4 regions of the Mesorhizobium sp. 113-1-2 genome follow, and region 3 is predicted to be linked to each of the others. Evidence: riboswitches for the same ligand, from Rfam matches in the RefSeq annotation. Region 3 holds a riboswitch; each other region holds the start of a gene.
What was found. A riboswitch is a leader RNA that binds a small molecule or an ion and turns the genes downstream of it on or off. The one in region 3 is predicted to bind cobalamin.
Positions count from the first base shown of each region.

Region 1: another riboswitch for cobalamin. It lies ahead of JN279_RS26555 (DUF1636 family protein); the one in region 3 lies ahead of JN279_RS01945 (aromatic ring-hydroxylating oxygenase subunit alpha).
Region 2: another riboswitch for cobalamin. It lies ahead of metE (5-methyltetrahydropteroyltriglutamate--homocysteine S-methyltransferase); the one in region 3 lies ahead of JN279_RS01945 (aromatic ring-hydroxylating oxygenase subunit alpha).
Region 4: another riboswitch for cobalamin. It lies ahead of JN279_RS19410 (DUF1636 family protein); the one in region 3 lies ahead of JN279_RS01945 (aromatic ring-hydroxylating oxygenase subunit alpha).

Region 1 is NZ_AP023242.1:5,443,469-5,445,664, reverse strand. It holds gene JN279_RS26560 (ABC transporter substrate-binding protein) at 1-393, opposite strand, end outside; cobalamin riboswitch at 847-1,053, shown strand; gene JN279_RS26555 (DUF1636 family protein) at 1,144-1,542, shown strand; gene JN279_RS26550 (ABC transporter ATP-binding protein) at 1,539-2,196, shown strand, end outside.
Region 2 is NZ_AP023242.1:7,478,885-7,481,080, reverse strand. It holds gene metE (5-methyltetrahydropteroyltriglutamate--homocysteine S-methyltransferase) at 1-1,125, opposite strand, end outside; cobalamin riboswitch at 1,242-1,441, opposite strand; gene JN279_RS35890 (SIR2 family protein) at 1,970-2,196, opposite strand, start outside.
Region 3 is NZ_AP023242.1:429,736-431,931, forward strand. It holds gene JN279_RS01935 (DUF680 domain-containing protein) at 1-12, opposite strand, end outside; gene JN279_RS01940 (DUF680 domain-containing protein) at 86-283, opposite strand; cobalamin riboswitch at 779-979, shown strand; gene JN279_RS01945 (aromatic ring-hydroxylating oxygenase subunit alpha) at 1,096-2,196, shown strand, end outside.
Region 4 is NZ_AP023242.1:4,003,144-4,005,339, reverse strand. It holds gene JN279_RS19415 (winged helix-turn-helix domain-containing protein) at 1-967, shown strand, start outside; cobalamin riboswitch at 997-1,201, shown strand; gene JN279_RS19410 (DUF1636 family protein) at 1,242-1,670, shown strand; gene cobW (cobalamin biosynthesis protein CobW) at 1,673-2,196, shown strand, end outside.

The DNA of each region.
Region 1 (2,196 bases), 2.9 Mb from region 3:
CTTGTCCCAGCCATACTTCTCGTAATAGGGCGTCAGATCGGCGGAGAAACCGTTGTCGACGATCTCCTTGCCGCGGCCGCCTTCCCAGGAATAGAAAAGATCAGGCGGATTGCTCGATGACAGCTCGATCGTCTGCTTGGTCTTGTAGGTCTCGCCGTCGACGCTGGCTCCGGTGACATGGACCCGGTCGCCATTCTTCTTGTTCCATTCGTCGATCAGCCAATTGGCGTAGACCTCCGAGGACGGCCATGGCGCCCGGTAGAAATACCTGATTTCGGCGGGCGCGGCCCGCGCCACCTTGACCCCTGACGCCGCCGCCACTGCGGTCGCGCCGAGTGCCGCGGAAGCCTTCATGAAAGTGCGGCGGGACAGTGCATTCTGTTTGATGTTCATCGTTTTCCTCCCGGTTCGATCTGACAATGACAGGCAGCAGCAAGCCGCCGCGAAGCGCGAGCGCGACGCGTGTCGACAGTGACTGTTGCTGACCCTCCGAAGGCGAAGTTGGTGGCGTGGTTTTTCCGTCGCCAAATTCGTCACGGAGATTGAATTAATCTAATCGAAGCGCTTGCGCAAGCGCTTCGATGGTCAATTTCGGATATTTTCGGTTGCCTCCAGCCGGGGTGGTTTGACTGAACTCCGCCTTGCGCGGTCGCAACCTTGCCGACAAGCCGACATGGCTCTCACGACAAGGGGATTGACAGCGACAGAGGATATCATTCTAACGTTATGTTATGACATTACGAATGGAAATATCACATGTGTCTTCTCTGATGAGGCCAAGGCTGCTGGTGCCGCGATGGTGACAGGCTTGGTCGAAAAGAATCGTTGCGATGCGCCGGGGGCAAATCTACGATGCTCGGCTGATGGTCCCCGCGCCGAAAGGCAAGGGGTGAAAAGGGAACACGGTGAGACCCGCAAAGGTCGAGACCGTGGCTGCCCCCGCAACTGTAAGCGGTGAGCAAGATCCGACATGCCACTGGCCGGCAAGGCTGGGAAGGCAGGATTGCGCAACGACCCGCGAGCCAGGAGACCTGCCATCACTGAGTTGACCGGACGGGGTGTGCCGGGAGGAAACGTGGACGTCGGTCTTGCCGGCCGGCTCGCCAACATCCTTCCGTCGCCAGTTTTGGAAAGTGACGGAAGTTGGACGGCGCCATCGATCATCGCATCATCGTGTGCACGCTTTGCCGTGATATCCCAACCGGGGTCAGGTCGGGCGAAAGCCTTTGCGCCGATCTGCGCTCCCGGCTTGCGGCTCACCATGAGCCTGATGTGGCGCATGGCTTCACGATCGAAGGCGTCGAATGCATGGCGGGCTGTGCGCGGCCGCTGACGGTGGCCTTCCAGGCGCCGGGCAAGGCTTCCTATCTTTTCGGCTCCATCGACGCCGAGGCCAAGGCCGGCGATCTCGTGCGATTTGCCAGGCTTTACGCATCGCTCGCCGACGGCTGGTGCAATTCCGGACAACGTCCGCCGCGACTGGCCGGCAAGACTCTGGCCCGCATTCCCGGACCGGCCAAGATTGCGGGCGACAGCCGATGACAATGCCGCTTCTCGAAGCCCGCGACCTCTGCGCGATGGCGAACGGCCGCGATCTGGTCCATGCGGTCAGCCTGTCGGTGGCCTCTGGCGATCGTCTCGCCATCATCGGCCCCAATGGTGCCGGCAAGACCACGCTGCTGCGCATGCTCTCTGGCATGCTCAGGCCAAATGCGGGCGAGGTGAAGCTCGGTGGGCGCCGCCTCGACAGGATCTCGACCGCCGAACGCGCCTTGCACATCGCCGTCGTCGGCCAGACCGACCAGCCGGATCCGCGTCTGGCGGTGATCGACTATGTCGAGCTTGGCCGCGTCCCGCATGCCGGCCTGAGGCGCAGGAGCGAGGAACGCGACATCGTCGTCGACGCGCTGCGCCGGACCGGGCTGTTGCCGCTGCTTGGCCGCAGCATCGGCTCGCTGTCGGGCGGCGAACGCCAGCGCGCCCAGCTGGCGCGCGCCATCGCGCAGCAACCGAAAGTGCTGTTCCTGGACGAGCCGACCAACCATCTCGATCCGCGTGCCCGCGCGGAACTGCTCGAGCTCGTGGCCGGCTTCGGCATGACCGTGATCGCGGCGCTGCATGATCTGGCTCTGGTGGCGCCCTTCGCCACAAGGGTCGCGGTGATGCACGAAGCGCGGCTGCACGCGCTGGCCGCCT
Region 2 (2,196 bases), 890 kb from region 3:
GAGCACGACCAGCTCGTCGGTTTTTTGCGCCGCGAAGGCGAGCCACGATTTCACGTCCGCATCGAGTGTCGTCTCCATGTCCAGGTCGATCGGCACATGCAGCATCGAGCAGGACGGGGCGATCTCCACGCGGTCCAACGGCCAGTCGGCGACGATCGGCTTGATGCGGTCAAGTATGGCAGGCAGGTTCGCGCGCCAGACGTTGCGGCCGTCGATCAGCCCGAGCGAGAGCACAAGTTCCTTCTGCGCGAGCCGGCCGACGGTCTCCAACTGCTCTGGAGCGCGCACGAGATCGACGTGCAGTCCCGCCACGGGCAGAGAAATTGCGGTCTCGAGATTGTCTCCCAGCGATCCGAAATAGGTAGCGACCATGATCTTCAACTCGGGTGCTGCTTTCGCCAGCCGGCAGTAGGCGAATTGGAGCGCATCCCGTTCGTTGGGAATCAGATCCAGCACGAGCGCCGGCTCATCGATCTGTACCCAATCGGCTCCCGCGAGCTTCAGCCTCCGCAGGAGCTCCTCGTAGACGGGCAGCAGCCGTGGCAGGAGCGCGATAGGGTTGAAACCTTCCTCAGGTGACTTCGCCAACTTGAGAAAGGTAACCGGTCCAAGCAGGACCGGGCGCGTGTGGATGCCGAGCGCCTTGGCCTCGAGGAAATGATCGACCGGTTTCGCCGACGAGAGGGCAAAGCTCTGATCGTCGGTAAGTTCCGGCACAATGTAGTGATAGTTGGTGTCGAACCATTTGGTCATTTCCATCGCGGCAAGGCCATGCCCGTTGGCCGCATGCTCGTCACCGGCATGTCCGCAATCAGCGGCCTGATCTTGGTTGCCGCGCGCCATGGCGAAATAGGTATCGAGTGGGACCTCGCCGTCAGTCCAGGTGTATCGTGCCGGCACGGCGCCGACCATGGCGACGGTGTCGAGCACATGGTCATAAAGCGAGAAATCGTTGGACGGGATTTTCGACACGCCGCGATCGTGCTGCTCCCTCCAGCTGGCGGCGCGTAGCGCCTTCGCCGTCGCGAGCAGGTCGGCAGCGGGAGATTTTCCGGACCAGTAGCTTTCAAGCGCGAATTTGAGTTCCCGCCGTCGACCGATACGCGGCACGCCGAGCGTTGCCACTGGAATTTGTTGAGAGACAGTCATGCCATACCCCGATGGTTGGGGCGTGGGGACAAGGAACGCGCGAGTAGGCGGCACGAAGCCAGGCTACCGCGGCCACCGAGACACCCCGCCCGTGGACGTTGTTCGTCGTGGCAGGTCTCCTGGCTCGCGGGTCAAAGCCTCTGCCCGTCTTCCCGAGGCCGTTCGCCTCAGTGACACCAATGGGCTTGGCTCGCCGCTAACAGTTGCGGGGGCAGCGCCGGCATCGCACCGGCTTCCCTCTTAGCTCCGCTACGGCAGTGCCGCGCGGAGAACCACGACATGCGCACAATCACAGCAGCTTCGCTCCTTGTCAATACATATAACGAGATGTTTATGTGATGATGCGAATAATGCCCTTGCGCTGATCGGTCTCTTTCGCCCAAAGCCGCTTACGATGCCGCCTCTTATCAGTGCAGGCTCGGAGAGGTCTTTGTCCCATCGGCACGAAAAGAGCGTGTCGCAACAGGCGTTGTCGCATGCGGCCGACGTTGCCAATGCCGCTGATGTGCGAGCCTTCCAACTATCTCAACGAGAAAAGGAAAAGCTCCGGCCTCACCGAGGCCACCAAGAACGAAGCGCCGTGGATCGGCGCTGATCCGCAAGACTTTGCAACCGTCAGATATGCAGCGGGCGGTTCTTACGCGAGGCCGCGAACGCGGCTTTGGGAACCCAATCGCGGGCGAGGATTGGTTGGAGCGGGTTCGTGCCGATAGTGAATTTCCTACCCTTCGCCCACATTATTGAGCATGTGCCCGAGCGAGCACACAAGGCCGCATCAAGAGAAAGCCCGGTCAACTGTAGGGCTTCTTCATTCTTGATTTCATTGGATACGCCCGGCCGCCCTGAGTTTCTTGATTCGACTATTTTTCAGCTCAGGAGGCAAAAAGTTAACGCGATTGTCCAGTTTAGTCATGAATTGCTCGAAATCCATATTGATCTGATTTATAAACAGTCGATTCGAGTACATCTTCCGAACCTGATGATCATCTCTTGGAAAGACAGTGTACCAAGGGATGCCTCGGTTTTTCTGCCTGATTGAGTATAATT
Region 3 (2,196 bases):
GATCTTCTTCATTCGAGTCTCCTGAATTTCTTGAGGTCGGCCAGAGCGGCGAGGCGAAAAACCCGCCATTGGCCGGGATCGGCTGTTAGTTGTTGCCGAAGAGGTTGCGGTCAGCACCCTGGACCGGCGCCTGAGCAGCCGGCTCCGACTTCTTGGTCGAAGCGGTGTGCTGGCTGTCGACAGCCGTTGCTGCAGCGGCATTCGAACCATAGTGGTCGCTACCAGCGAAGGCGCTGCCGGAAATGGCCAGAAGGGCGACGGCAGTGAGAACAATCTTTTTCATTTTTGGTACTCCAGTATTTTTCTGTCCGTCTAGCGGCGTGTCTTGGGATTAAAATCGCGTCGTTCGGACAGGCCCGATGTGGGAAAGCCAGCTAGCCGTTTCCAATCACGAAGTTGTTTGCCGTGGACCAAGAATCCACCACTTGAAATTGTACCATGGCCTTCTACGTCAGATATTTCACTCTTTGATATCAGCATGTTAGGTGAAACCAGCGCTGCGATCACCAACTGTATCGAAGCCTCAGCGTTCACACCGTCCTGCACGCACCGTCAACAGAAACGAACCGTTCGGTTCGATTTTAGAATCTGCTAATAGTCACTTTTCGAAACCGTTAACCTTTTAGGCGCCCATTCCGGACCGATTCTGACGGCGGGCACTGCCGTCAACGAAAACGATTTTTCGTGACCGCTGTGCTTGACCCGATCATTGCGCATGCGTGTCGCGCCACATGGATGCGATGTCGCTTTCATGCCGATGTCGCAAACGCTGTCGTGATTAGATCATGGCATCTCAGGTGCCGCTTCGTGACGACGAGGCGGAGAATTGGGAAGCCGGTCAAAGTCCGGCGCTGCCCCCGCAACGGTGGTGGAGTTCAAGTCGCAACGGGAGACCACTGGGCGAGAGCCTGGGAAGGTGTCGCGACCGTCCGCAAGGACACTCCAGAGCCCGGAAACCAGCCCGAGATATCTAGACTCGACTGATCGCGGTGGGCGGTCAAGAGGCGGATGGCGCATGCCCGGCTTTCGCCGGCCTGCGTCCGATCCTTCCTCAATCACCACCATAGTCAGTCCTTAAATAGAAGAGGACAGGACATGGATGCGCGCAACGATATGCTGAGGCTCTTGAACAGCCGCAGAGAGGGCTTCTCGCTGGAGCAGCCCTTCTACACGGATCCCGATTTCTTCAAGCTCGACATGGAGCTGATCTGGTATCGCGACTGGCTGTTCGTCGGCCATGATTGCGAACTGCCGAAGCCCGGCAGTTTCATCACCGTGCAGATCGGCGACTATCCGGTCGTGCTGGTGCGCGATCAGCAGGGCAAGATCAACGCCTTCCACAATTCCTGCCGCCATCGCGGCAGCCGTGTCTGCAACACCGACAAGGGCACGGCCGCCAAGCTGGTCTGCCCCTATCACCAGTGGACCTATGAGCTGGACGGAAGGCTGCTGTTTGCCCGCCAGATGGCCGACGGTTTCGACAAGAGCCAGTTCAGCCTGAAGCCGGTCGCCTGCGAAAGCGTGGCCGGCTATATCTTCATCTGCCTGGCCAAGGTACCCGCCGACTTCGCGCCGATGCGGGCGATGATCGAACCCTATCTCAAGCCGCACCGGCTCGGCGAAGCAAAGATCGCCTTCGAGAGCACGATCGTCGAGAAGGGCAACTGGAAGCTCGTCTGGGAAAACAACCGCGAGTGCTACCATTGCGCCGGTAATCACCCGGAACTGTGCAAGACCTTCCCGGAAGCACCGACTGTGACCGGCGTGCAAGGCGCCGACAGCGATCCGGAGATGCTGGCGCACTGGGCCAAATGTGAGGCGGCCGGCCTGCCGAGCAAGTTCCGCATCGACCCGGCCGGGCAATACCGCGCCACAAGGGCGCCGCTGCTGCGCGACGCGGTCAGCTACACGATGAACGGCAAGCGGGCGGTGAAGAAGAACCTCTCCGACACGGTCTCCGCCGACCGTATCGGCACGTTGATGCACTATCACTACCCGACGACCTGGAACCATATCCTCATCGACCATGCCGTCACCTTCCGCGTGCTGCCGATCAGCGCCACGGAAACGGCGGTGACGACCAAATGGCTGGTGCACAAGGATGCGGTCGAGGGCATCGATTACGATCTTGCCGAACTCACCCATGTCTGGACCGAGACCAACGACCAGGACCGCCGCATCGTCGAGGAAAACGCC
Region 4 (2,196 bases), 3.6 Mb from region 3:
CCGCAAGCGCACGGTGTTCGAATACTGGGCGCACGAGGCCTCCTTCCTGCCGGTCGAAACCTACCCGCTGATGCGCTGGCGCATGCAGCGCGCCGAGCAAGGCGACGAGATGTATCTGGGCCTGGCCAAATGGGGCCGCGAGCACGCCGCCTATATAGAAGAGATTTATCGCGCGGTCGCCGAGCGCGGCCCGATCGCCGCCTCCGCGCTCGAAGGCCAGAAGGGTTCGGGCGGCTGGTGGGGCTGGAGCCATGCCAAACATGCCTTCGAATGGCTGTTCTGGGCCGGGCGCATCACCACGGCGCACCGCCGCGGCTTCGAGCGCTTCTATGATTTGCCCGAGCGCGTCCTGCCGCAGGCGATCCTCGATCTGCCGGTGCCCGCCCCGGAGGACGCGCATCGCGAATTGCTGCGCATTTCCGCCCGCGCCCACGGCATCGCGACATCAGGCGATTTGCGCGACTATTTCCGCTTGTCGCCGGCCGACATGAAGGGCCGGTTGGAGGAACTGGTCGAGTTGGGCGAGCTCGTGCCGGTGCGAGTCGAAGGCTGGGACAAGCCGGCTTACCTTCACAAGGACGCGCGCCTGCCCCGGAAAATCGAGGCGCGCGCCTTGCTGGCGCCGTTCGACCCGGTGGTGTTCGAACGATCGCGCTCGGAGCGGCTGTTCGATTTCCACTACCGCATCGAGATCTACACGCCAGCTGAGAAGCGCCAATACGGCTATTACGTCCTGCCGTTCCTGTTCGGCGACCGGATCGTCGCGCGCGTCGACCTCAAGGCAGACCGGCCAGCCAGCGTCCTGCGCGTCCATGCCGCCTACCCTGAGCCCAACGCACCGCCTGAAACCGCTGCGCAGCTCTTTGAGGAACTGAAGCAGATGCAGGGCTGGCTCGGCCTTGAACGCATGGAAGTGACGCCGGCCGGCGATCTGGGCCCGGCGCTGGCCGACATCGCCGTGTCGTAGCCGCGCGTTGACACCGCTGCCTGCAAAAGCCTAAATCCGGTTCAGACGGTCCCTTGCCCGCAACGGCAGGGGCTAAGAGGGAATGCGGTGCGGGATGAAAATCTCAAATCCGCGGCTGTCCCCGCAACTGTAAGCGAAGAGCCAAGGCCGAAAGCCACTGGGAGTTTCCCGGGAAGGCGGCACCCAAGGCGATGACCCGCGAGCCAGGAGACCTGCCGTCTGCGACAGAAGAATCCGATCGCCCGGCGGGTTTCCGGGCAAGGAGCCCGGCTTTTTGGACCAGAACAGCAGTTTTTCGGCTGGCACAGCGGATATCTCGTCCGCCGACAGCGAAGCCTTGGCCGGCATCACGGTCATCGTCTGCGCCTCCTGTCGCGACGAGACCGGCTCCGACGCCCATCCCCGCGCCGGCGAACTGTTGGCCGAGGACACGCGCCGTGCAGCGTCTGACGACCATATCCGAGTGCGCACGGTCGAGTGCCTTGGCAATTGCAAGCGCCGGCTGAGCGCGGCGATCCTGCGCGACGGCTGCTGGAGCTATGTGTTCGGCGACCTGACCGCGGCCAGCGGCGCCGACCTCGTCACCGGCGCCAAACTCTTCGCCACCTCGACCGACGGCCTCATCCCCTGGCGTGGCCGGCCCGATTCCCTCAAGCGCGGCCTCGTTGCCCGCATTCCACCTCTCGACCTGTTGAAGGATTGATCATGAGCGCTTCCGTCTCCCGTGTCCCCTGCACCGTCGTCACCGGCTTCCTTGGCGCCGGCAAGACGACGCTGGTCCGCCATCTCCTGGAAAACGCCGGCGGCAAGCGCATCGCGATCATCGTCAACGAGTTCGGCGACATCGGCATCGACGGCGAAATCCTGAAAGGCTGCGGCATCGACACCTGCCCCGAGGAAAACATCGTCGAGCTGGCCAATGGCTGCATCTGCTGCACAGTGGCCGACGATTTCGTGCCGGCGCTCGACCAGATCCTGTCGCTCAACCCCAAGGTCGACCATATCCTGATCGAAACCTCGGGCCTCGCTCTGCCCAAGCCGCTGGTCCAGGCGTTCCAGTGGCCGACAGTGAAGAGCCGCGTGACCGTCGACGGAGTCATCGCCGTGGTCGATGGCCCGGCGCTGGCCGAAGGTCGTGTCGCCAACGATATGGACGCGCTGCAGGCGCAGAGGACTGCTGACGACAGCCTCGACCATGACGACCCGGTCGAGGAAGTGTTCGAGGACCA